DNA from 2 places in the Pseudoalteromonas nanhaiensis genome. Region 2 is predicted to be linked to the other one. Evidence: riboswitches for the same ligand, from Rfam matches in the RefSeq annotation. Region 2 holds a riboswitch; the other holds the start of a gene.
The links. Region 2 has a riboswitch for lysine ahead of dapA (4-hydroxy-tetrahydrodipicolinate synthase). Riboswitches for the same ligand answer to the same signal wherever they lie in the genome.
Positions count from the first base shown of each region.

Region 1: linked by a shared signal. The riboswitch ahead of lysC (lysine-sensitive aspartokinase 3) and the one ahead of dapA (4-hydroxy-tetrahydrodipicolinate synthase) in region 2 are both predicted to bind lysine.

Region 1 is NZ_JBPNYQ010000002.1:172,803-188,730, reverse strand. Features, by position in the region: gene ACSFVZ_RS03155 (TonB-dependent receptor plug domain-containing protein) at 1-194, opposite strand, end outside; gene ACSFVZ_RS03150 (DUF4136 domain-containing protein) at 361-915, opposite strand; gene ACSFVZ_RS03145 (Mks condensin complex protein MksF) at 1,340-4,126, opposite strand; gene ACSFVZ_RS03140 (condensin complex protein MksE) at 4,126-4,671, opposite strand; gene ACSFVZ_RS03135 (MksB family condensin complex protein) at 4,674-5,948, opposite strand; gene nhaD (sodium:proton antiporter NhaD) at 6,097-7,347, shown strand; lysine riboswitch at 7,436-7,608, shown strand; gene lysC (lysine-sensitive aspartokinase 3) at 7,690-9,069, shown strand; gene ACSFVZ_RS03120 (4'-phosphopantetheinyl transferase family protein) at 9,046-9,783, opposite strand; gene ACSFVZ_RS03115 (sodium-dependent transporter) at 9,931-11,256, shown strand; gene ACSFVZ_RS03110 (2-hydroxyacid dehydrogenase) at 11,355-12,338, opposite strand; gene ACSFVZ_RS03105 (glutathione peroxidase) at 12,304-12,819, opposite strand; gene ACSFVZ_RS03100 (NAD(P)-dependent oxidoreductase) at 12,934-13,815, shown strand; gene sbcB (exodeoxyribonuclease I) at 13,855-15,300, opposite strand; gene ACSFVZ_RS03090 (hypothetical protein) at 15,565-15,747, shown strand; gene ACSFVZ_RS03085 (hypothetical protein) at 15,831-15,928, shown strand, end outside.
Region 2 is NZ_JBPNYQ010000018.1:15,616-31,543, forward strand. Features, by position in the region: gene ACSFVZ_RS14820 (cysteine desulfurase-like protein) at 1-306, opposite strand, end outside; gene ACSFVZ_RS14825 (2OG-Fe dioxygenase family protein) at 316-948, opposite strand; gene acnB (bifunctional aconitate hydratase 2/2-methylisocitrate dehydratase) at 1,145-3,742, opposite strand; gene ACSFVZ_RS14835 (OmpA family protein) at 4,025-5,092, opposite strand; gene ACSFVZ_RS14840 (OmpA family protein) at 5,564-6,622, opposite strand; gene ACSFVZ_RS14845 (protein adenylyltransferase SelO) at 6,977-8,389, opposite strand; gene ACSFVZ_RS14850 (DNA-3-methyladenine glycosylase I) at 8,398-9,093, opposite strand; lysine riboswitch at 9,276-9,472, shown strand; gene dapA (4-hydroxy-tetrahydrodipicolinate synthase) at 9,610-10,494, shown strand; gene ACSFVZ_RS14860 (2,3,4,5-tetrahydropyridine-2,6-dicarboxylate N-succinyltransferase) at 10,509-11,249, shown strand; gene ACSFVZ_RS14865 (PLP-dependent decarboxylase) at 11,249-12,454, shown strand; gene ACSFVZ_RS14870 (succinylglutamate desuccinylase/aspartoacylase family protein) at 12,460-13,578, shown strand; gene ACSFVZ_RS14875 (phospholipase A) at 13,766-14,803, shown strand; gene ACSFVZ_RS14880 (bifunctional GNAT family N-acetyltransferase/hotdog fold thioesterase) at 14,846-15,739, opposite strand.

The DNA.
Region 1 (15,928 bases), on a different contig from region 2:
ATATTGCGTGATTGCAAATCGACACGCGGGTCATATTCTAAGTTTGATACCGGCGCATCAAAAGTACCAACCGGTTCTTTATTTGCGGTTGCTGAAACTTCAACGGTGATTTGTTCAATGTTGTTGGTGTCTTCTGCTAGCACTGAGCAAGTGACGAATAAAGCGGGAAGTGTAAGCTGTACTGCGCGTACCATCTAAAACTCTCTTGATTATTTTGTTTAATCTGGGGTAGTGGGCTAGTTAGGCGCACTGAAAATTGCGGGTATTGTATCTGAATCACTGAGTTATACCACTCCAACCAGATTTCAATAGGCAATAAAAAACCGCGCTAATTGCGCGGTCTTTTTACTAAAACAGTGTTTAGTTTTGATTAATTGATTGCGGTGGGAAGTTACTTAGAATGTTAGCAACGGTTTCATTGATAACTTCAGTGCGCTTTTCAGGTGATTGATTCTTTTGCAAACGACCTTCTTTAGCGCCACGCCAAACTAACTGGTTAGAAGCGCGGTCAACTACGTCTAAAATTAATGTACCCACTTCGTATTCGCGAGTCGTTGTTTGCGTGTTATAACCCATGCCCCAGTAATTCCAGCGTGCACCGTAACCTACGTTGAAGGTATCTACATCAATTTTTGTATCAACTGACGCATGATAGTTAATCAGTACATCTGCTTGTGCCATATCAACAAGCTTCATACCGCTTTTTTCAAGTTCAGCATTAACGGCTTCACGCACACGTTTTTCCATTAAAGGACTAATTTGGTAGTTCGCTACGTTTTTAGTTAAGCTCGCATTAGGTACCCAAGAGAAGGTTTTATAATTACTAAAATCTGCTGATTTGTCGTAATCCCAGTCAGGCGTTTTAGCACAGGCCGCTAAAAATAATACAGCCGTCGCGATTAATAAGTTCTTCATATTGTTTGCTCCTTGGCAAATTTCCACTACTTGATTGATAACATAACATAAAAATAATTCAACGGAATGATTATTTAAAAACTATGGCACATTTACAAAAAAGTACTGTAATAGTTTGTAATAAATACCCAAACCACCTCAAGGTGCGAGTTTCAGTTGGAATTAAAAGCGATTTAGGCAAGGCATTGATTGCAAGTAATAGTGGTTCTATTGTTCAAATCAATAACGCAGTATAAATCGCTTTTAAAGCAACCCTTTGGGCGCTTCTCAGGCACTTACTCTCATCGTTGTTACTTCTTAAAAGGGACTGCCATTGTTGCAAAGTAACGCCTTGATATTAAGCACCTATGAAACGCTGAATTCTGGATCTTAAGGTGGCTTGGGTATAACCATCCTTGATTAAAGCAATGATTAATTTTTGCAATTAAGCACTGTGTTCAACTTCTATCCAGTCTTTTTCATCAACCCAGTTTTGCGCACCATCTTTCACTGTACGAATTGGGACGATGTAATCACAGCTGACTTGTGGTTTAACTGAGGCAAAAATCGGCACAAAGCCAAAGCTAAGAGCGGTTTCGATAATTGCTTTTTGGTTTTGTGGGTCGATATCAGCTGCTTCATCGATATAAATCGGAATACGATACAGGTTTTGCTCTTGATCACTTAATAAATAACGAATAAACAGCATGCCACAAAGTAGCTTAATGGTGATACGAGTACCGTTAGAGCCGGCTGAGTCTATTTTTTCGAAGTGTTCAGTTTCACCGGCACGATTTACTACTTCAAAACGAATATCAAATAAGTCGGTCAGTGTTAAACCTGCTTTTTCTGAGGCAAGTTTAATTAAATGATCTTTCGCTTCGTTTACCGCAGACTCGCTATAAGGCTCTTGGCTTAATAGGTCTAGGGTATCGCCTTGCTCAAACTGGTTTGAGGTACTGATAATGGTATCAATGCTATCAACTAACATCTTGCGCGGAATAACATTAATTTTGAATGCTTGAAGGTTAGAGATCCGATGCTGACTAATGCCTTTATTAAAGCTGTTCATTTCGCGGCGTAGGCGATCTAGGTCTTCACGCAAGCCTTTAATGGTGGCGGCTACTTCGGTTAACGCAACTCGGCCTTGACGCTCAATAGCATCGCGCTCGTTATCAATGTTATGAAACGCGCTAATAAGCTTTTCGTATTTAGTAAATTCATCGTTTTCGTTATCAAACTTAGTAATACCCGCATTATAAATATGCATGTAGGTGTTACGTACGTTGATATCAAAGTTGCGTAGTTCTTGGCAGTCTTTGTTAAAGTGATGAATGAGATCGCTTAAATTATCAAAATCAATACTGATCTCAATCATGTATGGCGTCACTTTGCCTGAATAAAAATCAAGCGTGTGATCAATACGTTCTGATTTAACTTGGCGTAAACGGTCAGCTTGACGCGCAAGCAGATCTTTTTTCGACTTGATAATCGAACGACGGTCGCTGATTGAACCACTGTTCTTTTGAATGTCTTGCAGGTAGTCGTCAACTTGTTCGCGCTCTGCATTTAATTGCTCTTTTAGTAGAGTTTGTGCATCGACAGATTGCTGCATCACTTCAAATTGTTCAAAGCGTTTTAATGCTTCTTCAGAGGCCATTAGCTCATCATATAGGGCATCTTTTTCTTTTTGCTTTTCGGCGACATTCGCAGCGACTTCACGCTGCTGTTTAAACTCTTTCAGTGAGTTTTCAAGAGCAGCGAGTTGCGCGGTTAATTGCTCTTTATTTTCGCCCGTTTGCATCTGCACAGGACTTAGCTTTTTAAGTTTAATCGTTGCGCCAGGAAGAGTCAGTACACCGCCTTTAACATTGGCCGATAACTGCTCTAAGAACTCACCAAAGGCATCTTCGTCTGTGATCTCAACATCACCATTGCTGGTGGTGGCAAACGATAAGATATCTGGGTTTAGAATACGCGAAATCTCTTCAACTTCTTTCAAAGATAAATCTTCACGCATACGAGTGAATAAATTGAACTCGAGATTCTTTAACTGCAGTTTTAAGCTCTTAATTTGCTTTTGTGTTTCGCTAATGCGGTAATCAAGGGTGTGTAAGCTTTGACCTTGGGCACTGCTTAATGAATGCGATAGCGATTCATAATCTTGCTTAAGTTGCGTAAGGCTAACTTTTAAAGTGGCTTTATTAACCAATTCAAACTCAGATTTAAGCGCTCGATAGTCTAAAAACCATTGTTCAATCTGTGTTTGTTTACGTTCAATATCACGCGATTGCTGAATATACAGCTGCTGCTTTTGTTCGAACTCGTGCTTTTCGTGTTCGATATCTTCAAGGGCAATATTTAGCTCAGTGAGTTGCTCTTGTTGATAGGTTTCAAAGTCAATCAGTGCTTGGTCAATTTTTGGCGCATAGGCAGCAAGCTTACCTTTTAAAACCGTTTGGTTTTCAAGCATAGATTCAAGAGCTGCGATAGGCTCTTGCATTGACTCAAGGGCTTTTAATTCACGTTTAGCGCGATTCACTTTATCGAATGAACGTCGCCACACTTCATAAAAGTCGACCCGTGAGTTTGACATATGACGCTCAAATACACGTAGCATAAAGCGCTTAACATCACTGGCACCTAACTTATGCAAGTTAAGAATACGGCGGAAAATTTCTTTGTAAATCGCTGAGTCTTGCACGTTATTGAGGGGGATCATCTTTAAGTTGATATCGCCATCAAACGGCGTTGCGCCGCCAGTGAGCAGGGCGTTTAGCTCTTGCGCTTTTAATTCGATTGGAATGAAACCTTGCTCTCTTAAGTGATTAAAAAGCTTGGTGAATTTTACAATGGTCTTGCCTTGAGTGTAGTGCTCTAGGTTTAACTTACCTTGGTAGCAAAAAAACTGATGCGCATATCCGGCAATTTTACCAAGGCCAGCAACACCAATCACCACAGGACCATTAGGTAAGTCAGCTTCAAGTAAAATATAGGATTGATCTGACGAAAAGTAGAACTTTCGGGTTTCGTCTAAATCGTGGCCATCCCATTCTGTTAAACGTAAATCATTAATCAGTGGAAATTGCAGGGCATTAATCACCGAGCTTTTACCGGTATTATTTGGCGCACAGATTGAACTACTTTTATCTAGCGGGATCACGCATTTTGCATAGCCTGCGGTATTTAAAAGCGCAAGTTTGCTGAGTCCGTAAAGGCTTTGGCTTTGCATTATTCGTCATCTCCTAGGTAGGTTTCTTCGTTTACTTCCATTAATGCATCGATATAACGATAAATTGGCGCTTGCAGCATAAAGCCGTTTTCTACTTCGCGCGCAAGACCTAAACGTACCATTCGCAGGTAAACGTCTTTGCGTAAATCTGAGCCTGAGAAGATTTCTAATTGATCAAACAGGTGCTTGTTGATTTGCACTAAGGTTTGCATCAGTTCTAGGTCGTTTACTTCATCAAACAAGGCACGCATTGGATCTTTACCCGTATTGGCATAGTGCTCAATCAAGATGTAGATAGTCAGTGCAATGGCACGCGAAATTTTACCCATGTTTGGGGTGCTTTCGTCGCTGCCAAAATAGTAAAAGCCACGGCTATCGTGTTGTAGGTCATGGCCAAGAGCGTTAAATAACGCGCGATAAGCATCAATGTGTTGGTCAAGCTCTTGCCACATAAGCGTGTCTTGCTCACTAATGTGGTAGCCTGATGTGAGCTTTTTATTAATAGCTTGCAGATGCGTTAAATCATCTAAATTAATATCTGTCATGGTTATTGCTCTGTTGCTTTTTTATCGTCAGCAATCGATGAGTTAAATGGGTAAAGAGAGAAGTGTTGCTGGGCAATTTTTATTTTTACTTTCTCTTGGCTTTGGCTAATCTCAAGGTCGCCATCGCTAATTAGTTTTTGATACAAGAACAGCATTTCGTCAGCCTCTAGATCTGGGTAGCTTTCATCTAAAAAACTAAGGAGCGGCTGAGCTTTTTTGCTGGCTTTTTTAAAGCGTTTTCTAAATTGGGTTTTAACATCGTTGTAATCAGGGATATGCGGACTTTGATACGCAGGTACATCATCCTGTTCAGGAAGCTGATATTCATCGTGCTCAAAGTCGACTAAGCCTGCCATATAGGCCACGATATGACGTTGCTGACCAAGTGAAAAACGCTGTGCGTCGGAGACAAAGTTAGGCTGTACCGCACTTAACATGTTATCGACGCCATTTTTACGCACTAAACCAAGCACTTTAGCCGCTTGGCGAGTAATTAGGTTATTGCGGCGTAATTCTTCACGCAGCGGCATCAGCATATCGGCGCTTTTACGTAAGCTTTCACGACCAACTAAATGCATTTCTAAAATACGGGTACGTAATTGTTCAAGCATGCGCTTGTCTTGATATGACTTACCTAGGCGGTCAATTTGCTCTATTTGCGTGCTAATTTGCGATTCGATGGTATGAAAGCAAGCATGAAAATCACCACGAATATCAACCATTTCAAGCATAGGTTCAATGTATTCATCGAACGCTTCAATGACTGCTTGATAGCGCTTTTGCAAAGATTGCACTGCATTGTTAGCTTTGGCTTGCTCAACAATATTTAAAATTGCGTTTTCATTATGGGCAAACAATTTCATTATTTTGCGAACCCGATCATCCATAATGCGGCTAAAGCGGCGTAGCTCGTCGTAATCTTCAATTTCACCCGCTTTAGCAAGGCGGTTACCAAGGCGAGCAAGGTCATCAACGAGCACACTAATTTCTTGGGCAAGACCTAGGTGCTCTTCTTGTAGCAAGAAAGTCGCAAAATCGGCGATCGCGCGGTTGATTTCTAACTGCGATGACTTAGCCAGTGGAATAATGATGTCTTGATTCAATAAACGATTTGTTTCTTTATAAATGCGTTCATTTGACCAAGTGGGTTGTTTTTGTTTTATCGCATTTTGTACGTCTTTCAAGCTGAAATCAGCCATTTTAAAACGTTTAAATAATAGTTCTAACACCCCCCAATGCTCTGTAAGGGTATTTAATAACTTTTTAGCTGGGATCATAAGGCTCCAGTAAATTCAGACTTTGGTGTTAGCGATTAGTAGTAAATTATGTAATTGAGAATAGTTTTATGCTGTCGATGCTGCTAGAATCCGCGCCGAAACACTCGTCTTACAATTTTTACATTATTATAAAGGTTGTTCAAACACCATGGTAACCCCACTTATCCTAACCCTGATAGCGGTGGCATTTTTGCTTATCGTTATAGAGGATATTATCCATGTAAACAAGGCCAAAACGACGCTTTTTTTTGGCACTTTATGCTGGATTATCTTATTTATCTCTCCGATTCATGGGCAAAGCCCAGAAACCATACAACATCAACTGGATCACAATATATTAGAAATCGCGACTTTGTGGCTATTTTTAATGGCTGCGATGACCTTTGTAGCGTATTTAAACTCTAAAGGCTTTATCCAGAATATTGTGCATAAAATAATGCCAAATCAAATCAGTGAACGAAAGCTGATGTTTTTGATTGGTGGTTTTGCGTTTTTATTTTCATCGATATCAGACAACATAACCGCAACTTTAATCTCGCTTGCGGTAGTGATGTCACTGAAGTTAGATCCTAAAAAATTAATAAAATACGCAACCTTAATTGTATTCAGTGTTAACTCGGGTGGGGTGTCGTTGATCACGGGTGATGTTACAACCCTGATGATTTTCTTAGACGAAAAAGTCACCATTGCTAACTTGTTATTATTAATTGTACCTGCACTTGCAAGTGTTGCATTGTTAGCGGCAATGTTATCGGTGGGTATGTCGGGTAATGTGGTATTTGAAAAGCAAACAGCTCGTCGTATTGAAAAAACCGATATTACCATTGCGGTTATCTTCTTCTCGACCATCATAGCCACGTTAACTTTAAGCGTACTTTATAGTGTGCCACCGCTATTAACCTTTTTATTTGGTTTATCACTGATGTTTTTGGTTGCGCAATTTTTAATGCGCAAAAAAGATGTGAACAAAAAAATCATCGATTATATTCGTGAAATTGAGTACGACACCTTATTGTTCTTCGTGGGTGTGTTATTGCTGGTGGGTGCATTAAAAGAAGTTGGCATGCTTGCTAAATTTACTCACCTTTATGAATTGATGGCGCCTGAATATGCCAATTACTTAATGGGGCTATTATCGGCGGCAGTAGATAACGTACCTTTAACTGCTGCACTTTTAAAGGCAGATATTGTGATGAGTCCACAGCAATGGTTGTCGTTTACTTACGCAACAGGGGTAGGTGGCTCAATGCTTATTATCGGTTCTGCGGCGGGTATTATCGCTATGAGTAAAGTAAAAGCGCTTACATTTATGAGTTACCTAAGAATGTCGGTGTATTTATTGATTTCATACACCGTAGGTTATTACGGTTCGCACTTAGCGGGCAGTTTAATTTCATAAAACAACTTGACAGCTAGACGTCTAAACGTTAACTTTCGAAGCCTGCTTTTAACAGCAGGCTTTGTTATTTTAACCAGGTGTTAACTTAACATTCAGAAGAGGTGCGATACTTAGGTAGTTAATGTGAGGTGACGAACGCCGATGACCATTAATGAGGGAAGTACTCGCCGAGAAAATTATCCGGACGTCACGGTTATTTTTCGGTTTATGGGGCTGAATCCTCAAAACTGTCACCAAACTAGGTGGAGAGCTTCTGGCATGGACTACTCTTTATTTTCAAAGCACCCCCTTGCCGAGTTCTTCTTGATTTACTGTGGATAGTTTTCCACAAAAGGAGACGACATGAATACCCAATTAGCCGCCAATACAAAATCAGATTACGTTGTTGCAAAATTTGGCGGTACCAGTGTAGCTAACTTTGATGCTATGAGCCGCTGCGCAGAAATCGTTTGTGCTGATAACCAAGTACGTATTGTTGCTGTGAGTGCCAGTGCTGGCGTGACCAATCATTTAGTTGCATTGTGTAAACGTGATTTGAGCGCGGCTGAGCGTGATGAACATATTACTGGTGTGGTAGCCATTCAAGAAGCAATCTTGGCAGAGCTGTCGCTTGATGCTGATTTAGCACATGGCTTTAATGAAACGCTTAAGGCTTTCCAAAATCTAGCGTCAGAAGGCGCAAAGTCAGTAGCTGAGCAAGATGAGCTATTGAGCTTTGGTGAGCGTTTATCATCGTATTTGTTTACTCAAGTATTACGTGGCCAAGGTCTTGATGCGGTGCGTTTTGATGTACGTAAGGTGCTAAAAACAGATAGCCAATTTGCTAAAGCAACACCTAATGTTGCAGCAACCGCTGCGGCTGCTAAAGAGCATTTAGTGCCGCTACTTGATGAGCAAGTTGTGGTAACCCAAGGCTTTATTGGTAGCAATGAACATAATCAAACAACGACTTTAGGGCGTGGTGGTTCAGATTACAGTGCTGCATTACTCGCTGAAGCAATTAACGCAAAAAGCGTGCATATTTGGACCGATGTTGTGGGTATTTTCAGTACTGATCCGCGTTTATGCGCCAAAGCAAGCCCAATTGCTCGCTTAAGCTTTGATGAAGCGGCAGAAATGGCAACGTTTGGTGCAAAAGTACTGCACCCTGCAACCATTTTACCTGCAAGCCGTAGCCATATTAGTGTGTTTGTTGGTTCAAGCCGTGAACCACAATTAGGCGGTACATGGATTGAAAAAGAAAAGTCTCAGCAACCGGGTATTCGTGCAGTAACGCAGCGTAAAAACCAAATTCTATTAACCGTTAAAAGCCCAGAAATGCTTCTTGCGAGTGGTTTCTTAGCGCGTGTATTCACCATTTTAAGTGAGTTTAATATTTCGGTTGATTTGGTTACTACCTCAGAGATCAGTGTTGCAATTACTTTAGATAACGCGCCAAATGCATCACGTCCTGAGCTTGATCAAGCCTGTTTAGATAAGCTTTCTGAGTTTTGTCATGTATCGGTTGAGAACAACTTGACGCTGGTGGCTTTAATTGGTTCTGAAATTCAATTACGTCAGCAAGAAATGAACTTAATGCAGGTATTAAGTGACTTTAATATTCGTTTAATTTGCCACGGTGCAAGTAAACATAACCTGTGCTTCTTAGTTGAGCAAAGCGAGTCAGATGAAGTCGTGCAGGCTATTCATAGCCGACTATTAGAAAGCCAAGTCGCGGCGTAACTCGTTAAAGTTAATAAAAGAGCACTGCCAGTCAGTGCTTTTTTGTGCCACAACACTTATATCAAAGCCTTCAATAGAGTTACTATTCGCGCTGAAATTATGTTTGCTCAATTCTTCAAATACATTAGGAGCAAGTAGTTTCGCAATTGGCTGTGCACTTGCTTTGGCAAGCGCTTCTTTTAATGTCCAGATTCTAAAAAAGCACTGTGCCTGTTCATCGGGAGTGTCAAAACGGCTAATTAAGTCAACTTCATCTTGATGATAAAAATGCTTAGCGAGTTTGATAAAAGGGCGAGGCTTGCTGCTTTGTTCAATATCAAAACCAAATAGCTGCTGTTCTGGGTTAAGAGCTGCACCGATTAAACCATTTGAATGAGATAAACAGGCCCACACAGGTTCTCTAACCGGGGTATGTAGCTTTAGCTTGCTGTCTTTGTCATCAAACTGGCTCGATATTTCATTGAGGGCTAAATCGTCATTAGGGTAAGCGTGTTGATACAAATATTTTAAGGTTAAGCGAGTCGCTAAGTACTCTTGCTTTGCACTAGGAACTTTGCGTTTTTCAAGCACACTTAACTCAAACTCACTGAGTAATTTATCAACGGGTAAACTTGCAACATCAATACGTGTTGCATCCATAAGCATAATTTTTTTGGCTGTGGTTTGGCACTGCTGTTGAATAATAAGGGTGTTCGAAAAGTAGTGACTGCTCATGGTTTAACGCTTACACAGGGCTTGAATTTAGTTTTGTTTATTTTTACAGCAAATGCACTTATATGGGCACTAACAAACGCAAATAGTTTACGCAGTTGGCTGTAATTATGGTTTAATGAGGAAAAATAATAACAGATTTGTAGATGTATGGCACAAGTTCGTGACGGCTTTCAAAGCCGATTAGGTTTCGTTTTAGCCGCTTCTGGCGCGGCGGTAGGTTTAGGTAATATTTGGGGCTTTCCAACACAAGCGGCAAACCATGGCGGCGGTGCATTTTTACTTGTTTATTTTATTGTTATTTTCTTATTAGCGCTTCCGGCTCTTTATACTGAGCTATATTTAGGTCATCAAGCACAAGCTAATCCTGTAAAAGCATTATCAAATGCATGGCAAGAGACTGCGCCTAAAGTAGGCGCTGCAGCAGGCTATGTAGGCTTGTTTGGTGCGATTGTAATGCTAAGCTTTTATTCGATTGTCGCAGGCTGGATGCTTGCTTATGCCCTTGAGCCAATCGCAAACTTCTTTGGTTTTACTGAGTTAAGTAACTTTTTGCACAGTGACTCCATGGCGCGCAACTTTGTGTTTACACCGCTGATGCTTATTCTTACTGCGAGTATTATTTTAAAAGGCGTTAAATCAGGTATCGAAACTTGGTCACGCCGCTTAATGCCATTATTGCTAGTGTTATTAGTGGCGTTAATTGCTTATATCGCCACACTTGATGGTGCGATGGATGGTTTTGCAGCCTACTTAGTGCCAGATTTCAGTCAAATTCTTGATGCAAACTTAATTATTGCGGCAATGGGACAAGCGTTCTTTTCATTGTCGTTAGGTGTAGGATGTATGATGGTTTATGGCTCTTATTTAAAACCAGATGCGAACCTACCTAGATTAACTGGCACTGTGGCACTGCTTGATACCGGTGTGGCCTTTTTAGCGGGTTTATTGATTATTCCGGCTATTTTTGTTGCTCAACATAACGGTGTAGAGGTATTTAGCGGCGGTAAATTGGTCGGTGAAGGGCAGTTAATTTTTGCAATTTTACCTGAACTGTTTAGCACTATGGGCCAAGTGGGTTTACTCGTTGGCTTATTATTCTTTGTATTAATGTCGATTGCCTCAGTGACATCAACCATCTCATCGACCGAAATTCCAGTGGCATTTTTAGTTGAGAATCACAGTATTGAGCGAAAAAAAGCGACTTTATTTGTAACGCTAGTCGTGTTTATTGCCTCATCACTGATTATCTTAAACTTTGACTGGTTATTTGGCTTAGTGATTATGGTGCTTACACAGTACCAATTACCTTTAATGGGACTGTTCTATTTCATTACTGTTGGCTGGTTATGGCAGCGTGGTAATAAATTGCATCAAGTATCGAGTGGCCCTCATTATTGGTTTGCCCAGTACATTCGCTTTGTCTGTCCGTTATTAATGACGGCGGTATTTGTGAACGTGGCGTTGTTGAAATAGAAATTTGAGTTGCTAGTTACAAGTTTCTAGTTTCAAGGTAAAAGTAAAAGGCGTGGGGTTTAAACCTCACGCCTTTTTTAATTTAAGGTGCGCTTGCTTTAAATAACTTCGTTAGTTAATGGTAAACCTTGGCTTATTTCATTGGCGCTTTGCAATGTAGTGCAGGCTATTTCGCTAAGTGCTTCTTGGGTGAAGAAGCCTTGGTGGCCTGTGACTAACACATTCGGAAAGCTAATAAGGCGTGAAAAAATATCGTCTTGCATGATTTCTTCACGGTGATCTTTAAAGAATAACTCTGACTCTTGCTCATACACATCAAGCCCTAAGTGTCCGAGCTTTTTAGACTTAAGCGCTTGAATACAGGCTTGAGTATCGAGAAGTGCACCACGAGAGGTGTTAATCAGCATGACACCGTCTTTCATCTTCTTAAATGCGCTAGCATCAATTAAATGATGGGTATGCTCGTTGAGCGGGCAGTGCAATGAGATGACATCACTTTGTGTGAGTAATGTGTCTAAATCACATAGGGTGTAAGGGCCTTCACCAGCCATTGGGTCACAAACGAGTACTTTCGCCCCAAAGCCATTTAAGATATTTACCAGTGCTAGGCCGATTTTGCCACACCCGATAATCCCAATAGTTTTTTTAAATAAGTTAAAGCCTAGTAAACCGTTTAAATCAAAGTTGCCTTCACGTACTCGGTTAAAGGCTTTATGGGTTTTTCGGTTGAGCGTTAGCATAAGGGCAATACAATGCTCTGCCACGGCTTCTGGGCTATAAGCGGGCACACGGCAAACCTTTATGTTATGCTCTTTGGCAGCATCAAGATCAACATTATTAAAGCCTGCACAGCGTAATAAGATTGCCTTTATGCCTAGGGCAGCCATATCAGCAATGACGTGTTTGTCGACTGTATCGTTAACAAACACGCACACAGCATCAAAGCCTTGGCAAAGGGGTGTGGTATTGCTGTTTAAGGATTGCTCAAAATAACTGAGCGAAACAGACTCAGCGTATTCAGTTAGATTCCTTTCAAAAAACGGTTGCTCATACTTTTGCGCACTGAATAAGGCCAGTTTCATCATTTAAATTACTCTCTATCACCATTTTGAGGGTTTCGGGTTTGGTGCGCGGGGCATATCGCGCAACGAGTTGACCCTCTGAGTTTATAAGAAATTTGGTGAAATTCCATTTAATTGCGCGGTTTTGTGCTATTCCACGGGTATGACATTTTAAATAATTAAATAAAGGATGGGCCTCTGGGCCGTTCACTAACACTTTGTTAAAAATGGGAAAGCTAACATCAAAGTGTTGCTGATAAAAGGCTTGTAGCTCATTGCCATCAAGCGGTTCATTGTGGCCAAATTGATTACAGGCAAAACCGAGTACGGTAAATCCTTGCTGTTTATAGTCTTGATACAGCTTTTCAAGGCTTGCCATTTGCACTGAAAAATTACATTTGCTGGCTATATTGACAATAAGCGCTGTTTTACCTTGTAACGATTCAAGGCTAAAGTTTTCACCAGATGCAAGCTGGGCATTGAAACGATATATACTATCCATGTTTTACCTGTGTGTTTTTGAACGGTTTAAATGAACTTTTTTTCATTCGCTTTTTAGTTATTCGGTTGAGATAATGAAATTATTACTAATTTATCACTCAAATAGGTCAGTTTTATGTCAATGAAAGTCGCCTTCATCGGATTAGGTGTAATGGGTTACCCAATGGCGGGTCACCTTGCCAACGCAGGTCACACCGTGACAGTTTACAATCGCACAACGGCTAAAGCGCAAAAGTGGGTTTCAGAGTATCAAGGTAATTATTGTGAAACGCCAAGTGAAGCCGCTAAAGGCGCTGATATCGTTTTCATGTGTGTAGGCAATGATGATGATTTACGCTCAGTTGTTTATGGTGAAAATGGTGTACTGGCAAGCATGCATGAGGGCAGCTACTTAGTTGACCACACCACAACCTCTGCTGAGGTGGCACGTGAAGTAGGCGCTCAGGCAAAACTACAAGGTATTGCATTTTTAGATGCCCCTGTTTCTGGCGGCCAAGCGGGTGCAGAAAATGGCGTATTAACTGTGATGGTAGGTGGCGACGAAGCTGATTTTAATGTTGTTCAACCTGTAATGGCTGCGTTTAGCCGTTTTAGTCAATTATTAGGTGAAGTAGGCTCTGGTCAACTTTGTAAAATGGTAAATCAAATTTGTATTGCTGGTGTGGTGCAGGGCTTAGCTGAGGGGTTACACTTTGCAAAACAAGCGGGCCTTGATGGTGAAAAAGTGATTGAAACCATCTCGAAAGGTGCAGCTGGCTCATGGCAGATGGAAAACCGCTACAAGACAATGTGGGCTGGTGAATACGAATTTGGTTTTGCTGTTGATTGGATGCGTAAAGATTTAGGCATCGCTTTGGATGAGGCAAAGGCAAACGGCGCAACTTTGCCGATGACGGCAACAGTTGATCAATATTACGCCGATGTACAAGCTTTAGGTGGCGGCCGCTACGACACCTCAAGTTTATTAGCGCGTATTGAAGCGCTACATAAAAAGTAATATCAATAAAAAACGCGACAATTATTGTCGCGTTTTTTATTACATGCTTTGTGCATAATTGTATAACGCTTTTAAAATATGCAGATTTTTTTCGTTATCATCATTTTCATGAGCCAGATTCTCAAGGGTGATCATGAAATCTTGGCCACTGATCGAAGGGTTATCTTCGCCATGCATTAGCTTGTTTTGGCAATACTGGCGCCATTTTGCTAGCTCATCTTGGCTAAGCGTGTGTGGCCAGTTTCTAGCACGGTATCTGAATAACAAGGTAGCAAACTTTTTATCATCAAAATCAAGCTGCATTGTGGCTAATTGCTCAGGGCTTGCATCTCGAATAATGGCAAATTTAGCTTTATCAGCATGGCTGGTAAAACCGTCATAGAGTTGATAGTCAGGGTTGGAGGTTTCGCCGTAATCACGCTGTTCGTTAAATACTTCGGTTACTTTATCGCGAAGTTCTGTGTTGGCTTTTAAAATAGCGAGATTTTGTAAGCATTTTTCGCGGTCAATACCTAATCGTGCTGCGTTCTCTGGTAACAAGGTTTTTGCTGGCGCAAGAATAGGGCACTTATTTAAATGCACTAGTTTAAGGCCTACCGGTGCTTCGTCTTCGCCAAGATCGCTGTGTTTTGTATAAAGGCGCGTGCGTAGCTCTTCAACAGATAAATCTAATAAGACTTGCGGATCTTCAGTTAAATTAAAGCAAATAATGGCGTTTTTATTCACTGGATGAAAGCTCATTGGTGCAATCCAGCTGGTGCAGCCTTGATTTGCCGGAATTCGTGATGAAGTGTGCACCAGTGGTGTCATGTTAAACACATCAACTAAGTCTGCCAGTGCTTTTTTAGAGCGTAAGCTAAAGAAAAACTGGTACAACTTTGGCTGTTTTTCTTTAATTAATTTAGCCAGTGCAATAGTCGCTGTTACATCACTTAGTGCATCGTGAGCGGCTGCATGTTCAATGCCATTGGCAACGGTTAAGTGTTCGAGTTTAAAGCTTGGTGAACCGTCTTCTTTAAGCGGCCATTCAATGCCTTCTGGGCGCAGTGCATAACATGCTCGGACTAAATCAATAATATCCCAACGGCTATTATTGTTTTTGTATTCACGCTCGTAAGGGTCATAAAAGTTACGGTATAAGCTGTAACGTGTGACTTCATCATCAAAGCGAATACTATTATAGCCCGCAACACAGGTGTTAGGTTGGCTAAATTCAGCATGGATCTTTGCCATAAACTCAGCTTCAACTAAGCCTTTTTGCATCGCAACTTGCGGGGTAATACCCGTTATTAAACACGCTTCAGGGTGGGGCAAGTAATCGGCTGCTGGTTTGCAATACTCAATTAACGGCTCACCAATAATATTTAAATCGAGATCGGTACGAATGCCAGCAAACTGACTTGGACGATCTTTTTGCGGGCTTGCGCCAAATGTTTCGTAGTCGTGCCAGTAAATTGTTGGTTGTTGTTGTTCTGGATAAGCCATGCATTAAACCTTGCTAAGCGTCGAGCCGTTTTGAGTTGTTTTCTGAATTGTCAGAATTATGGCATAGAGCCTAGCTAGTTTATAGAGTAAAACGTAATGTGGCTGTTTAGTGTAACTTTTATAAACACGAGCTGTATAAAAAATGGCCTTGCGGTTAATTTTTATGCTTATATAGTGAGGTGTCGTTAGTTTTTGAGCTGTTTTGTATTCTGTGGCTCGGTATTTGCTAACGAAAACTATCTTTAACAATGAAGGAACAAAAAAATGACTTTATCAGCTTTATTACTATCTACTTTAGCATTCGACGCAACTCCAGCTTCAAGCTTTGATACGACAAAATTACAAGGAACAGGTGGTATAATTATTTTGAACCCAAAAAAGAAAAATCAAGAATTACAGGGAACAGGTGGAATAATTATCCTTAATCCAAAGAAAAAAGAAAATTAACATAATGTAAAGAAAACCAGCCAAGAGCTGGTTTTTTTTAAGCGATAAGATTATGATTATGAACATCTTTAATAGGATGATTCATGCAATATTTAGTCGATTTATATAATGAAATGCTTGTAGCAACATCTGTTCACACAGTGTTTTCAGTGCAGGTAATTATTGCAATTTGTTATGCAAT
Region 2 (15,928 bases):
GATGGCACGACTAAAGCTGAACGTTAAGCTTGTCATGTTTGCACCAAACACGATTTGCTCTTTAGATGGGGCATTTAATAAATCGGCTGCTGCTTGGCGAGCGCTAGCCATTAACTCAACCGTTTTATCACTTGAGAAAAATGCACCACCTAAGTTCGAGTTGTAGTAACCCAAATAAGCAGTCATGGCACTTAAAACTGACTGTGGCACTTGCGAGCCACCCGGGCCATCAAGGAAAATCGGTGACTGACCAGCAACTTGTTGCATAAGTGCAGGAAATTGACGACGTAATTGCGTTAAGTTCATGATATACCCTTACGCAGTTAGTACGAAGCAATCAAGGTAACCTTCTTTGCTTGCGTCTAATTTATTCATTGGTGTTGCGTTGTGCCATACTTCACGGTCATTAATAAGCGCGAACATGCCGTCTTTAATTTCCATTTTGAAACAAGGCTCTGCTTGCTGATGTTCATAAACAAGTAGCTCACCCCCTTCAAGGTTTTCGTGTGATACACCACATACACATACGTGATCAAAACCATCTTGGTGAACACCTTCAGGCGCAGCGGGTGTATCGCTGTCAATCGCAAGCATTCTGAATTGATGAATTTCAATATCGCGATCATCGCTGATCCCCGTCATATCGCGGAACTGATTAACGATTTGCTTCATGCCATCAGTGGCTAATAAGCTATCTTCTAAATTTTCATAAGTACGCTCAACATTACCTTGGAAGGTATTGATTGAGTCATCCTGCACAAATGCTTTAGTTGGTTGTAGCTTTAATTCACCATCAACGACTTTGATTACTGAATAGCGACGCTTACGAAATTGACCATCGGCGTACGGATTCGCAGGTAGGTTAGCAAAAGAAGGCTTTACTGCGTCAATATGAGCTTGGCTTACAAAACGAAGTTGCAATAGATTCTGGTTGTTTAATTTTGTCATAACGATCTCGCCTTAATATGTTGAGAATATTGGCGAGGATTTTAATGCAATTGGTAGGAAATTTTTGCGTTATTATGTAAACAGCAATGATGATTTATGTAGCTTTAAGATCGAATTTAGAAGTAAATTAGAATTTTTATCTAAAATAAAAAGCCCGCTGGATGCGGGCTTTTTAGCTATTTAATTTTAATTAGAATTAAACGGCTTGCTGAACGATTACTTGGTCTGCCTTTTTAGTGTATTGAGGCATACGGTGGAAGTTCAGGTAACGATATGTATCAGCTGCAGTTGCATTGATCTTATCTGCATACTCTTGGTACTCAGCAGGTGTAGGTAGTTTACCTAAGATTGCCGCTACTGCTGCAAGCTCTGCTGATGCTAAGAATACGTTTGCGCCAGTACCTAGACGGTTAGGGAAGTTACGCGTAGAGGTAGACACAACTGTTGCTTTATCAGCAACTCGTGCTTGGTTACCCATACATAGTGAACACCCTGGAGTTTCGATACGCGCACCTACACGACCAAAGATACCGTAGTAACCTTCGTCAGTAAGTTGGTCTTTATCCATTTTAGTTGGTGGTGCAACCCAAAGTTGAGTTGGGATACGGCCACTGAAACCATCTAGTAGTTTACCTGCAGCACGGAAGTGACCGATGTTAGTCATACAAGAACCAATGAATACTTCATCGATTTTCTCGCCTGTTACGTCTGAAAGAAGACGTGCATCATCAGGGTCATTTGGAGCACAAAGGATTGGCTCTTTGATATCAGCTAGGTCGATTTCAAGTACGTGTTTGTACTCTGCATCAGCATCAGCTTCCATCAGCTCAGGGTTAGCTAACCACTCTTGCATTGCTGTGATACGACGCTCAATAGTACGAACATCACCGTAACCTTCAGAGATCATCCACTTAAGCATTACAATGTTTGACTCTAGGTATTCAGCGATAGACTCTTTAGAAAGTTTAACTGTACAACCTGCAGCTGAACGCTCAGCTGATGCATCAGAAAGTTCGAAAGCTTGCTCAACAGTTAGGTGCTCAACACCTTCGATTTCTAGTACACGACCAGAGAATTCGTTGATCTTACCTTTCTTCTCAACTGTTAGAAGACCTTCTTTGATACCGTAATAAGGGATAGCATGTACTAGGTCACGTAATGTGATACCTGGCTGCATTTCGCCTTTAAAACGTACTAAGATTGACTCAGGCATATCAAGTGGCATTACACCTGTTGCTGCTGCGAATGCTACTGCACCAGAACCCGCAGGGAATGAAATACCTAGAGGGAAACGAGTATGCGAGTCACCACCAGTACCTACTGTATCTGGTAATAACATACGGTTTAACCATGAGTGGATTACACCGTCACCTGGACGTAGTGATACACCGCCACGGTTCATGATGAAATCAGGAAGTGTGTGGTGAGTGTTTACGTCGATTGGCTTAGGATAAGCTGATGTATGACAGAAAGACTGCATTGTTAAATCTGCAGAGAAACCTAAACACGCTAGATCTTTAAGTTCGTCACGCGTCATAGGACCTGTTGTATCTTGCGAGCCAACCGTTGTCATTTTCGGCTCACAGTATTGACCAGGACGTACGCCAGGCATGTTACATGCTTTACCAACCATCTTCTGAGCTAATGTGAAGCCTTTACCAGAATCAGTTACAAGGGCAGGTTTGCGGAAGATATCTTCAGCTTCCATACCTAGTGATGCACGTGCTTTATCAGTTAAACCACGACCGATGATCAGTGGAATACGACCGCCAGCACGCACTTCATCAAGAATTACGTCTGATTTAAGAGAGAAAGTAGAGATTACTTCATCTGTGCCGTGACGCTTAACAACACCTTCGTATGGGAAGATATCGATTTGGTCACCCATGTTTAGCTCATCAACAGGTAGTTCGATTGGTAATGCACCAGAGTCTTCCATTGTGTTGAAGAAGATAGGTGCGATTTTACCACCTAAACATACACCACCAACGCGTTTGTTTGGTACGTGAGGAATATCATCACCCATGAACCAAAGTACAGAGTTAGTTGCAGATTTACGAGAAGAACCCGTACCAACTACATCACCAACGTATGCAAGAGGTAAACCTTTAGTTTTAAGCTCTTCTAGTTGTGAAATTGGACCAACTTCACCTGGTTTGTCAGGGTTGATACCATCACGTTCGTTCTTCAGCATTGCTAAAGCGTGTAGTGGGATATCAGGACGTGACCATGCATCTGGAGCAGGTGAAAGGTCATCTGTGTTTGTTTCGCCCGTTACTTTGAATACGGTAACTGAGATTTTTTCAGCAACTGCAGGCTTGTTTACAAACCATTCTGCATTTGCCCAAGATTCGATTACTTGCTTAGCAAATTCGTTACCTGCTTTCGCTTTTTCTTCTACATCGTAGAAAGCATCGAACATTAATAATGTGTTTGATAAACCTTTAACAACGATTGGTGCTAACGCTTCGTCGTCTAGAAGTTCGATCATAGGTGCGATGTTGTAACCACCTAACATAGTACCAAGTAGCTCAGCTGCTTTTTCTTTTGATACAAGTGGTGAGCTCGCTTCGCCTTTTGCAACTGCAGCTAAGAAACCTGCTTTGATGTAAGCAGCATCATCAACACCTGGTGGTACGCGGTTAACAAGAAGGTCTACGATAAATTCTTCTTCACCTGCCGGTGGATTTTTGATTAGTTCAATAAGATCAGCCGTTTGCTGAGCATCTAGTGGCGCTGGTACGATACCTAACGCGGCACGTTCTTCTACGTGTTTACGATATTCTTGTAGCACAATATTGCCCTCTTGGTGACGTGAAAGTACTCGGTTCTATTAATCTAAATAGCAATTTTACCCAGTACTTATAGTATTCTGACGGTTAATTATAAAGCTTTTAAGTATAGATGAAAATCCATGCTGCGCTTAGGCACTTTATATTCAGTATAAATAACATGAATAGTACTAAAAAAAAAAGCTATTCTGATGAATATTTATTAAGAATCATTCCTATCTGTGTTTTAAAAGCAAAAAACCCAGCACTAGGCTGGGTTTTAAACTCTATGCAAAGTCTAACTATTAACGCTCTACTTTAACACGTTCAATAACTTTAACTTTTGCTTCTACACGACGGTTTTCTGCATGTGCTTCCGGCGTGTTAGCTGGATTTTTAAGACGCTCTTCACCATAACCAACTGTAGTTAGGCGCATCGCATCAATACCATCTTCAATAAGCTTCTTAGCGACTGCATCAGCACGTTTTTTCGATAACCACTTATTGTAGTCTGCTTTACCAACAGATGAAGTGTGACCTTCTAATACAACATCAGTGCCTGGATGCTCTTTTAAGAATGCAGCTGCACTGTCAATATCATCTAAATATTGTTGTGAAACTTTAGATGTATTGTTAGGGAATGTGATTAGTAAGCTCTTCGTTACTTCACGGTCTTCGTATAATGTACAACCAGAAGCATCTACAGCATCTGTCATAGGAGTATTAGCGCATTGGTCATCTGCATCAGGAATGCTGTCGCCATCGCTATCAACTGGCTCAACCGGAACAGGTACAACTGCAGGTGCTGGCTCAACTGGCTCTGGTTCGCTTTGATCACCAAAGATATAGCTGAAACCTAATTTAGCACCAACATCAGTGTAGCCACGGTCAAGACCTTGGTATAAAGAAGTTTCTGCGTTAAATGCAAAGTTATCTGTAAAGTAGTGCTGGTAACCGGCACCCACGTTAGCAAACATTAAATCTTCATCAACAGCGTCAAGGTTTTTCAAACCGAAAATACCGTAGAATGGGCCACCGCCAAAGTGATACAAACCATCGATACCGTAACGCTTACCGCTTTCAGAACCACTCATGGTAGTTCCATCGTTGTCGGTCACGTTCCAATCGAAATCCATATCTGCGTATTCTAAGCGGGCACTCCAGTAATCGCTAAAGCGATAACCAAGCTCTAAACCCCACCCTGTTGAGTCGTCTACGTCTAGGCCACCTGGCGGATAATCACGGATATTCTCCCATGAATTATCGTAGTAATCACCAAACGCACCAATATAAAAACCTTGTTTCTCGGCTGCGATTGTTGAGGCACTTGTTGCAGCAAGCGCTAAAGCAATTGTAAGTGGTTTCAGTTTCATGTTTCATTCCCTTCCATTTAAGATAACTTAAGGCCGTGTAGCCTACATTCCGTCAAGATAGTTGATGAGTAATTAATCCAAACTTAATAAACCCAAACAACATAATAAATTTTCTTAATTTAACAACACCAACTAAATACAGCGACGTAAAAAGAATCAATATAAATCCAACAATATTGATACTAAAAAAACATTACAGTAAAAATAATTATATTACCTAATAATTATTCTACAAGGTAACTAAAAAAGCTATAGCACAAATGGTTGATAGTTACTTTGATGATTCAAATCAATATTCACTTAAATTATCATTTAAAAAAAGGTACATTCTGAAGATTATTTTATTTAATCGAAAAATAATTATGTTCTTAAATTAAAAAAAATAAAGCCGAACCAACTACTTGGCTCGGCTTTACTATTTGTAACTATTTATAAATATAGGAGTATTTACATATTTATAATAATTTAGTCTTATTTACGAAGAACTTTTACACGTTCAACGCTTGTAATTTGCGCTTCTACACGACGGTTTTCAGCATGTGCTTCCAGTGTGTAGGCTTTATTTTTCAAACGCTCTTCACCGTATCCAACTGTCGAAATTCTATCTGCAGCGATACCGTCTTTGATAAGTTCATCAGCAACATCTTGTGCGCGCTTTTCTGAAAGCTTCATATTATAGTCAGCATCACCCACTGCAGAGGCGTGGCCTTCTAATACAACTGATGTGTCTTGGTTTTCTTTCATAAACGCAGCCACATCTGCAATATCGCTGAAGTATTTGTTTGGTACTTCTGCTACATCATGCGGGAAAGTAACTAACAAGGTGATAGTTGCTTCTTTTTCTTCGTATAATGTACAGCCTGTGCTATCTACTGCATCAGTCATTGGTGTGTTAGCACACTGATCATCAGCATCCATAACACCATCATTATCGCTATCAGTTGGAGCGCTAACAACCGGCGCAGGCTCTACTGGCTCAGATGAGCTTTGGTTACCGAAAATATAGCTGAAACCTAATTTAGCGCCAACATCAGTGTAACCACGATCAAGACCTTGATATAAAGACGTTTCAGCGTTAAATGCGAAATTGTCTGTAAAGTAGTGCTGATAACCGGCACCAACGTTAGCAAACGTTAAGTTTTCATCTAGAGCACTTAGGTTCTTAAGACCAAAAATACCATAGAATGGGCCGCCACCTAAGTGATATAAAGCATCAATACCGTAACGCTCGCCGCTTTCAGAGCCACTTGTTGAAGTACCATTAGCTAAATCTGCAGTCCAATCAAAGTCCATGTCTGCATATTCTAGACGCGCGCTCCAGTAATCACTGAAACGATAGCCTAACTCTAAGCCCCAACCAGTTGAGTCATCAACATTCAATCCACCTGGCGGATAATCACGAACATTTTCCCAAGAATTGTCGTAATAGTCGCCAAATGCGCCAATATAAAAACCTTCTTTTTCAGCAGCGAGGGCTGTAGAACTCGTTGCAGCCAGTGCTAACGCAATAGTAAGTGATTTTAGTTTCATTATTTCCTTCCCATTTTCACAATAAAGCTGTTTTCAGCTAATGTTTGTTGAGTATTTAAAAACTGTTGAGTAGCTCAAAAAATCAATCTTACGATAGTTCATAAGCCACAATTTTACTTATTTATTAATTATCAATGCTTAACACTTGATGCTTAATACTTAATAAAGCTGAATCCAATATAACAAAAGAATTATTTAAATTACGTCTAACATGATTCTAAAGTCGTATTAGATCATCATCTAAAGCAATAAGTTAACTCCATTCTATGATAGCACTTGCGTTTATTCTGCTCAATCAGCAAGCATTTAAAAAAACTAAATAAACACTTTTTATTTCAAGCAAGTACAAATGCATTAGGTACCACAAAATGTTTGATAATTAGCATCGCCATTTTCAGGTGGCTCATACCAAGATTCGAATTGCTGATCGTAAACGTAGGGCTTTGATAAAACTGATAAAAAGCCATTCAGCATTGAACTACATCCTGTTTTTTCATATTCCGCCAAGATCATTTCAATATTATGGTTGCGTGGAATGACTGCAGGATTAACAGCACGCATGATGTCATAACTTTCAGCTGATGTTCTGACTCGCCACTTTGCAGCCCACCCCTTAATACTATCCGGTAATGCAAAATCCGCAAGTAATGACTCCGTAAGAGCATTGAAAGTATTAGTATAATCAAGGTTATTTTGCTGCATCAGAGTGAGTAACTCAGTCACTAAAGCTTGGTTATCGTCGTGTTCATCTAGAAGTCCTAACTTCCGTCGCCACATTGTAGTAAATGCATGATTAAACTTTTCAGCAAAACTATTTACTGCACTGGATAATAACGACAAAGCTTGCTGTTCATTTTTAAATAATGGCAGCAAGCTCTCAGCTAATCGCGCGCAATTCCAATTCGCAATGTTTGGTTGGTTACCGAATGCATAGCGCCCTTGATGGTCTATGGAACTAAACACAGTATCAAAGTCAAACTGGTTCATCATAGCGCATGGGCCGTAATCAATGGTTTCACCACTCACTAATGTATTGTCTGTATTCATTACACCATGGATGAATCCCACTCGCATCCAACTGATGATAAGCTCAATTTGCTTATCTATGACTGCGGTTAAAAAGTCTACATAACGTTGCTCTGCACGCGTATCTATCTCTGGGAAATGACAACTGAGTGCGTAATCAACTAACTTTTCTAAGCCTTCAATATCGCCCTGGGTTGCTAAATACTGAAATGAACCAACGCGAATATGACTTTTTGCTACGCGAGTTACGACAGCGCCTGGCCGAGGTGGTTGTCGATACACCGTTTCGCCGGTAGTAACAACAGCTAAGCAGCGAGTTGTCGCGACACCTAATGCAGCCATCGCTTCGCTCATTATAAACTCACGAACCGCCGGCCCAATCGCACAACGTCCATCACCACCACGTGAAAACACTGTAGCACCCGCCCCTTTAAGCTGTATGTCCCACAGTACGCCTTCAACGTCTTTAACTGCTCCAAGCAAATGCGCTCTGCCATCCCCCAGACGTGGTGAGAAATGACCAAATTGATGCCCTGAGTAACCTAAAGCAATAGGCTTTACGCTGTCATCAGTTATTGAGCCACTTAACTGTCCTGCTAGGTATTCTGGATCATGATTAATACCAAGCGACTGAGCTAATTTATCATTGAATAACAATAATGCGGGATCAGCGGCGCGAGTAGGCATATCTTCAATAGCCAATAGTTCGCTGATATCGGTATACCTAGTTTGCAGTTTCATAACAGTTCCTATCGCGCAGCTATGCCAACGCGGTTATCGCCTACCCCATAGGCAACTAATTGACTTAGCGCTTGCAGGCTAAAGCCGCTTTGTTGTTGTAGCTCGTTGAAAAAGTCTTGTGCAGCTTGCAATGACTTTTTAGTTTGTAAGCCACCGTCAATTAATTCATGAGCACGTAAATAATTTTCTACGTCTCGAGACAGTAAAAAAGTATCCTTACCCATGGCACGCAATGCATAAGGCCCTGTGTTCCCACCTAGTCGCGCACCATGCTTTTTTAAGTAAGCCCACAAACCGATAATATTATTTACTGGCCAATCAGCTACAAATTGGCTGAAACTGCCATGTTTTTCAGCTACTTCATGGATCATGTAGGCATTTTCAGGGATCGTTTGTACTTTTTTAAAGTTACGAATAATACGTTCATCACTGGCTTTTTGCTCGAGCATATCAGGTGGCATCATTAATAGTTTCTCAACACTGAAGTCCCAAAATACCTCTCGAAATCCTGACCACTTACTATTGATAACAGACCAGTAAAAACCACTTTGGAACACTTTACGCGTTAACTCTTCCAACCATAAGTCGTCATGCATTTTGGCAATTTCAGCGCTATCAAGCGGGTCAGAAAGCAGTGCAAGCAGCATTTCTTCACTGCCCTTACGGGTGACAGCTCGCTGATAGATATCGTTAAACTTTTCCATTCTTCTTCCAATTCGTCTGGGTAATACTAGTGTACTAAAAACACGCTTATACGTAACCATGTTGCAAAATCGGTCACTAAAAAAACGAATACTCCGCCTTGACACCTAGATGGCTAAAATGCTTTAATCGCCGCTGATACCCTATTTAACTATGTTGGCTTTAAGCTATAAAGCGAGCATAAAGGGCTGGAAGAGGTGCGTTATTCAGGTAGCGTATAGGAGGAGCACAGACTCTGTTGATCATACGTGAGGGGAATTAACGCCGAGAAGTAACACCGTTTGTGAGGTGCTTATTTCGGGCGACTGGGCTGAATCCCAGCGACTGTCACCAACAATAGCAAAACGCTATTGATTAGTTTGGTGGAGAGCTTCTGGTCTTAGTATAATAAGGCCGTTGCGTCTTTATTATCTTAAGCCCATTCGCTCTTCGAATTATACCTTGTTCGAACGACGACATGCGGCTCCATTCAAATGCTCCCGCATAAACTCTTCGAATACCTTATAAGTTCGTGAGAGATGATCAACAATTTTGATTTAAACGACTATCCACTATGGACAGCGCTTGTCACGCCATTTTCTGAATCTGGCGAGGTCGATTATACGGCCCTTGGGCAACTGGTCGCCGAGCAGCAAGATGCTAATAACGGCATTTTATTGCTTGGCAGCACCGGCGAAGGACTGGCGCTTTCACTTAAAGAGCAACAAGCCATTGTTGAGCATGTTTGCCAATTATCACCGACTGTACCACTTATGGTCGCTGTGGGCGGCATGAACCTTAAGCAGCAAATTGCTTGGGTTGAATACTGCAACCAACTACCTATTCATGGCTATCTATTGGGCTCTCCTCTGTATGCAAAACCTGGGGTTGTTGGCCAAACACATTGGTTTGAAAGCCTACTTAACGCAAGTCATCACCCTTGTATGTTGTATAACGTACCAGGACGTAGTGCAGTTGAGATTTCACCGCAGGTGATCAAAAACCTTGCTGAGCACAAAAACCTTTGGGCTTTGAAAGAAGCCAGTGGTGACATTAGCAAATTTGAAGGCTTTAGAACGGCGTCACCAACACTGGCTATCTTCAGTGGTGATGATGCACTTATGCCGTATTTTGCTCAAGCTGGTGCAAAAGGTTTAGTTTCGGTTGCCGCAAATGCTTGGCCGAGTCAAACCCATGAGTTTGTTAAACGCAGTTTAAGTGGTCAATATCCAAATCTATTCACCGATTGGTCGCAAGCGATTCAAAGCTTATTTGCTGTCGCAAATCCAATCCCCGTAAAAGTACTGATGCACCTGCAAGGTAAAATAAATACCCCGCATTTACGTCCGCCGCTTACGCATTTAGAGCTTGAGCAAACAGACAGCATCACCCACGCAAACAACACAATTTTATCTTGGAACTAAAAACAGGTTTTATCATGAGCTGGTTAGAATTATTAAACAACTTAGAATCAGGCGCAGTTCGCGCAGCTACACAAGACGAAAACGGCAACTGGCATGCCAATGTTGAAGTTAAACAAGGCATTTTAGAAGCCTTTAAAAATGGCACAAATACCGAGTTCCCGGGTGGTTTTGTGGATAAGCACAACCTAGCACCACAGGGCTTTGCTGCAAATGCCGGCGTGCGTATGGTACCAGGTGGTAGCAGTGTTCGTCGTGGCGCACACGTTGCTAAAGGCACGATTATCATGCCACCAGCGTATGTAAATATTGGCGCATTCATCGACGAAGGCACGATGGTCGACAGTCACGCATTAGTGGGTTCATGCGCACAAGTAGGTAAAAATGTTCACCTAAGTGCAGCAGTACAGTTAGGTGGCGTGCTTGAGCCAATTGGTGCCAGCCCTGTGGTTATTGAAGATGACGCTTTCATCGGTGCAGGCTGCGTTATTGTTGAAGGCGTGGTTGTGAAAAAAGGTGCTGTACTTGCGCCGGGTGTGCGCTTATCTGCAACCATCCCTGTCTACGATTGTGTTAATGAGCGCCAGCTAAACAAAGGTGAAGCAATTCCAGAAAACGCGATTGTAATCCCAGGTTCTCGCCCTGCTTCAAATGCATGGGCTCGCGAGCAAGGTTTAAGCATGTCTTGTGCATTGATCGTGAAATACCGTGACGAACAAAGCGATGCATCATTACTGTTAGAAGAGGTTTTACGTTAATGAGCTTTTTGAGCACGCCCATCAAGCAAGCGGTTGAACAAGTTTCAACACATCTTGATACGCCATTTTTTATCTATGATTTAGATAAATTAACTGCACATTTAAATCAACTAACTGCGCAAACCGATGTGAAACTTTGGTATGCCGTTAAGGCCAACCCGCTGTCTCGCATTATTCAATGTTTAGACAGCGCAGGGTTTAATTTTGATGTTGCAAGTAAAGGTGAACTTGAGCAAGTACTTGCCCAAGGCATCGATAGCGAGCGCGTGCTCAACACAGGGCCTGCAAAAAGCCCTGCACAAATTTCACATTTTATTGCTCGCGGCGTACGTACCTTCGTGGCCGAGAGCATAAACCAAGTTCGCTGGTTAAATGAGCAAGCAACAAAAGCAAATTGTCAGCTGCAAGTTCTGTTGCGTGTACAACTTCGTTGGCCAGACAGCGAAAAGAACCCACTTGGCGGCGATAGCCTTACTCCTTTTGGTTTGGGCTGTGATGAGTGGCAAGCGCTCACAGTAAGTGATTACACTGCTCTTAACTTTGATGGCCTGCATATTTTCCAATGGGGCAATATGCTGAGCACTGACAAACTCGCCGAGCTATGGCGTGCGATGATTGCGCCATTACAACAACTAGCAAGTGCATTAAATATTAACCTTAATATTCTCGATTTAGGGGGTGGCTTAGGCATTCCTTATACTCAAGATGCTAACCGACTCGATTGGTCTGCACTTATCGAGACTCTGGCGAGTATTAAAGCAGATGCCGGTGTCAAAGAGCTTTGGATGGAACTTGGCCGCTATGCGGTGGGCGAATGCGGCCATTACGCCACACCGGTTGTTGAACGCAAAGAAAATTACAATCAACAGCAGGTGATTTTATCAGGCGGTATTAACCATTTACTTCGCCCTGCTGTGACAAGCCAAGATTTTCCTGCGGCGTTACTGCGTGAGTCAACGGCTGAGCCTGCAGCAATGACTTTATATGGCCCGCTTTGCACTGCACTTGATTGCTTAGGTGAGCACCAACTAGCTAGTGATTTAAGTGAGCAAGACTGGTTGGTATTCAGCCAATGTGGCGCGTATGGCTTTACCGAAAGTATGCCGTACTTTTTATGCCACGAATTAGCGGCTGAATACATCCTTGAACAAGGCAATATTGAGTGCATTCGTAGCGCTGAAGATGCCAGCTATTATTTAAGGTAATCACCATGAGTAAAGAATTAATCAGCCAAGAGAATATTGTGGTTGGCGAAATTGCCAACGGCCTACCACTGACAATTCCTGTGTATCGTTTAAAAGGCGATGGCACAGGGCCAAACATGTATATACAAGCTAATATGCACGGTGCTGAAGTACAAGGTAACGCTGTAATTTATCAATTGCTTGAGCAGCTAAAATCACTCAAGCTGCGTGGCGATATTACCCTAGTGCCTTATGCCAACCCAATTGGTTGTAATCAAAAGTCAGGTGAGTTTACTTTAGGTCGCTTCGATCCAATTACTGGCACCAACTGGAACCGCATGTACCGCTTTAATAAAGCGTTACCGTCACAGATTGCTGAACAGCATAAAGACAGTGATGATGCGACCCTTAAAGCTGCGTTTAAACAGGCACTCGTTGCTGACATCGACAGCCAATTAACGGGCCCAGATTACAGCTTAACAACGGGTAAGCGCATTGCACTTAACTTGCAAAAGCTTGCCCATCAGGCTGATATTGTTTTAGACCTTCACACCGGGCCTATCTCAAGTAAGCATTTATACTGCCCCCAATACGCCAAAGCCAGCGCGAGCTATTTCAACATCGAACATGTGTTATTGATCCCAAGTGATTTTGATGGCGCAATGGATGAAGCGAGTTTCTGCCCGTGGTGGTCGTTATCTGAAGAGCTTGCCAAACAAGGCCGTGAATTTGCAGTTCAAGTCGAAGCATTTACCGTTGAACTTGGTAGCCAAGAAAAAATCGATTTAAGTGCAGCCCTTGAAGACGCCAATAGCATTTTAAGTTACCTCAATCATAAAGAGGTATTGGTTGATGCCGCATATCAACCAAAAGCGATGACACGCTATGCATGTATGCTTGAAGATTATGTAGCTTACTACGCACCTATGGGTGGCATGGTAGAATACCTTGCACCACTCGGTGGCCATATAAAAGCAGGCGAACCAATTGCTCATATTTTACGAATGGAGCGCTACCTTTCTGAGCAGCCACTACAAACATTGAGTTTTGATAAAGACGCCATCGCTATTTTGCATTTTGCCTCAGCAAGCGTGAATCAAGGCACCGAACTTTATAAGTTTTTTACCAACGTATTTGAGCTATAAGCTCACCCCTTCTCATTGCGTGAGAGTCGACGGCTTATGCCCTTAGGCCGTCACAGCAGGGCTCCAAGCTTAGCTTGGGGCTCTCTATTTACCTAAAATATCAACAATTCAGTATAAGTTCACGGTTACTTATGTAAAAATCGTTATAATTATTCTTACTTATAAGTCTATTCAAAAGGGAACTGCAATGGGATGGCGCATTTGGCTGGCAGCTGCTGGCTTATTTTCTGTACCTGTATTTGCTCAAACTGAACAACCACAAACCAATGAACAAGATGACGCGCTAGAACTCGTAAAGCAGTGTATTTTGAACGAAGCCATTGGCGGTGACGGCAAACAAACACTCGAAGAACTTCGTAAAAAATGCTCTGACTTAGACGAGAGTAAAAAACTTACCGCTTTAGACAAACGTAAAGCCCGTGAAGAAGTGAGCAAGAAAAACCGTAATGTGATCACTCCTCATAAGCGTAACTACATTTTACCACTTTCATATGTATCTAATCCGAATGAGCGTCCATTTGATGGTTTAAAAGATCTTGCTGAGCAAACTGATGGTGAACCACTTGATAACCTTGAAGTGAAATATCAACTATCAATTAAAGTGCCTATTTTCGAAGGCTTCTCAGATAAAGATCAGGGCGTATTCTTTGCGTTTACCATGCAATCGTTTTGGCAGTTTTATAACAAAGATATTTCATCACCGTTTCGTGAAACAAACTACGAACCAGAGATCTTCTGGGTGAACTACCTTGATCCTGAGCATGTGCTTTGGGGCGATGAAATGGCAATTGCAATTGGTGCATCACATCAATCTAATGGTCGCAGCCAACCAAATTCACGTTCATGGAACCGTATCTATGCCGATTTCTTATGGGAAAAAGACGGCTTTGTATTTAGCTTTAAGCCTTGGTACCGAATTCCGGAAGATAAAAAAGACGATGAATTAGAAGCGCGTGGCGATGACAACCCTGATATTTACAAATACATGGGTTACTTTGAATTCTCAGGTGCATACCGTTATAACGAGCATGAATTTAGCTTTATGACCCGTAATAACTTAAATTCAGATAACCGTGGTGCAATCCAATTAGATTGGTCTTTCCCTCTATGGGGCAGATTACGTGGTTACGCACAATACTTTAATGGTTATGGCGAGAGCTTAATTGATTACAACGCCGATATTGAACGTTTTGGTGTGGGTATTCTGTTAACTGACTTGCTTTAGCTGATAAAGAGCGAGCTTTAGTTAGCTCGCTCTGAATATGCGTTATTTTTTAACAATGAAGTGACCTTCAAATTCAGCAACTAACACATCACCATCGTATACATTCACTGGTACATGGTAGCTTGCTTTGCCACTGTCTTCTAAATCCGCTAACTTGCCTTTACAGCCAGCCAGCTCAACACTACCACGAGGGTCGTTATTCAGTGGCTTAAGGTATTTAATGTTAGCATCAGCTAATACGATATTCCCTTCAAGGCCCGCTTCTTTCAGTGCAAGGTAAGTAGCACCCCAGCCAGTTAAAGTCGCCAGACTGTAAATTGAACCTGCAAACATAGTGTTATGAAGGTTTAAATTCGCATCTAAATCAGCACGAGTAGTAAATTGCCAATCGGTATAGCTTTCAACTTTAATTCCCATCGCATCACTGATTGGAATCGACTCACGCCACGTATTTTGCAGTACTTGTGTCCAGTTTGGATGACGGAACCAGCCCGGCTCAGACGGTTTTTGTTTTACCATTTTCCAGTGTTGTACATCGTCATAGGCAAGGTGCGCTTTTTCTTTTAACTCGTAGCCGTGACGTTTATAAAACTCTAAGGCACGTTCACGGGCAAAAAGCACGAGCTCATCGGCATCTTGAGTCCACGCTATTTTTTCTAGCTCATGCAGTAAACGACTACCAATGTGCTGATTACGATTCCCTTCAGCAACCGCCATATAGCGTACTTGTGCTTGTTGATGATTATTAAAATGCAAACGTGCTACACCTAATACTTCGCCATCATTGTTTTTAATAAAGCGATGCTCGGCATCTTGCTCTAAGTCATCTTGCTCAGAGCCGCGCGGCTCACCCCAAGGTGCTCTTAAAACCTGCCAACGTAATGAATAATACGCTTGCCAATCTTCGCTACTTTGCGGTGTGGTCACTTTAAACATAAATACTCCTGTGAAAATACAGCCACTGTCTGTTATTTTTCTAACGTGGCTCGACGAATGCAAATTACGATACGCGATCTTCTTGCAAGTTGGAATAATACTTTGGTGACCCAGCTTAAATTATTATTCAGAGCTGTAAAAACTAATGCACAATTGCACTTTATGGTGACTAGTCTATGCTGAAACAAT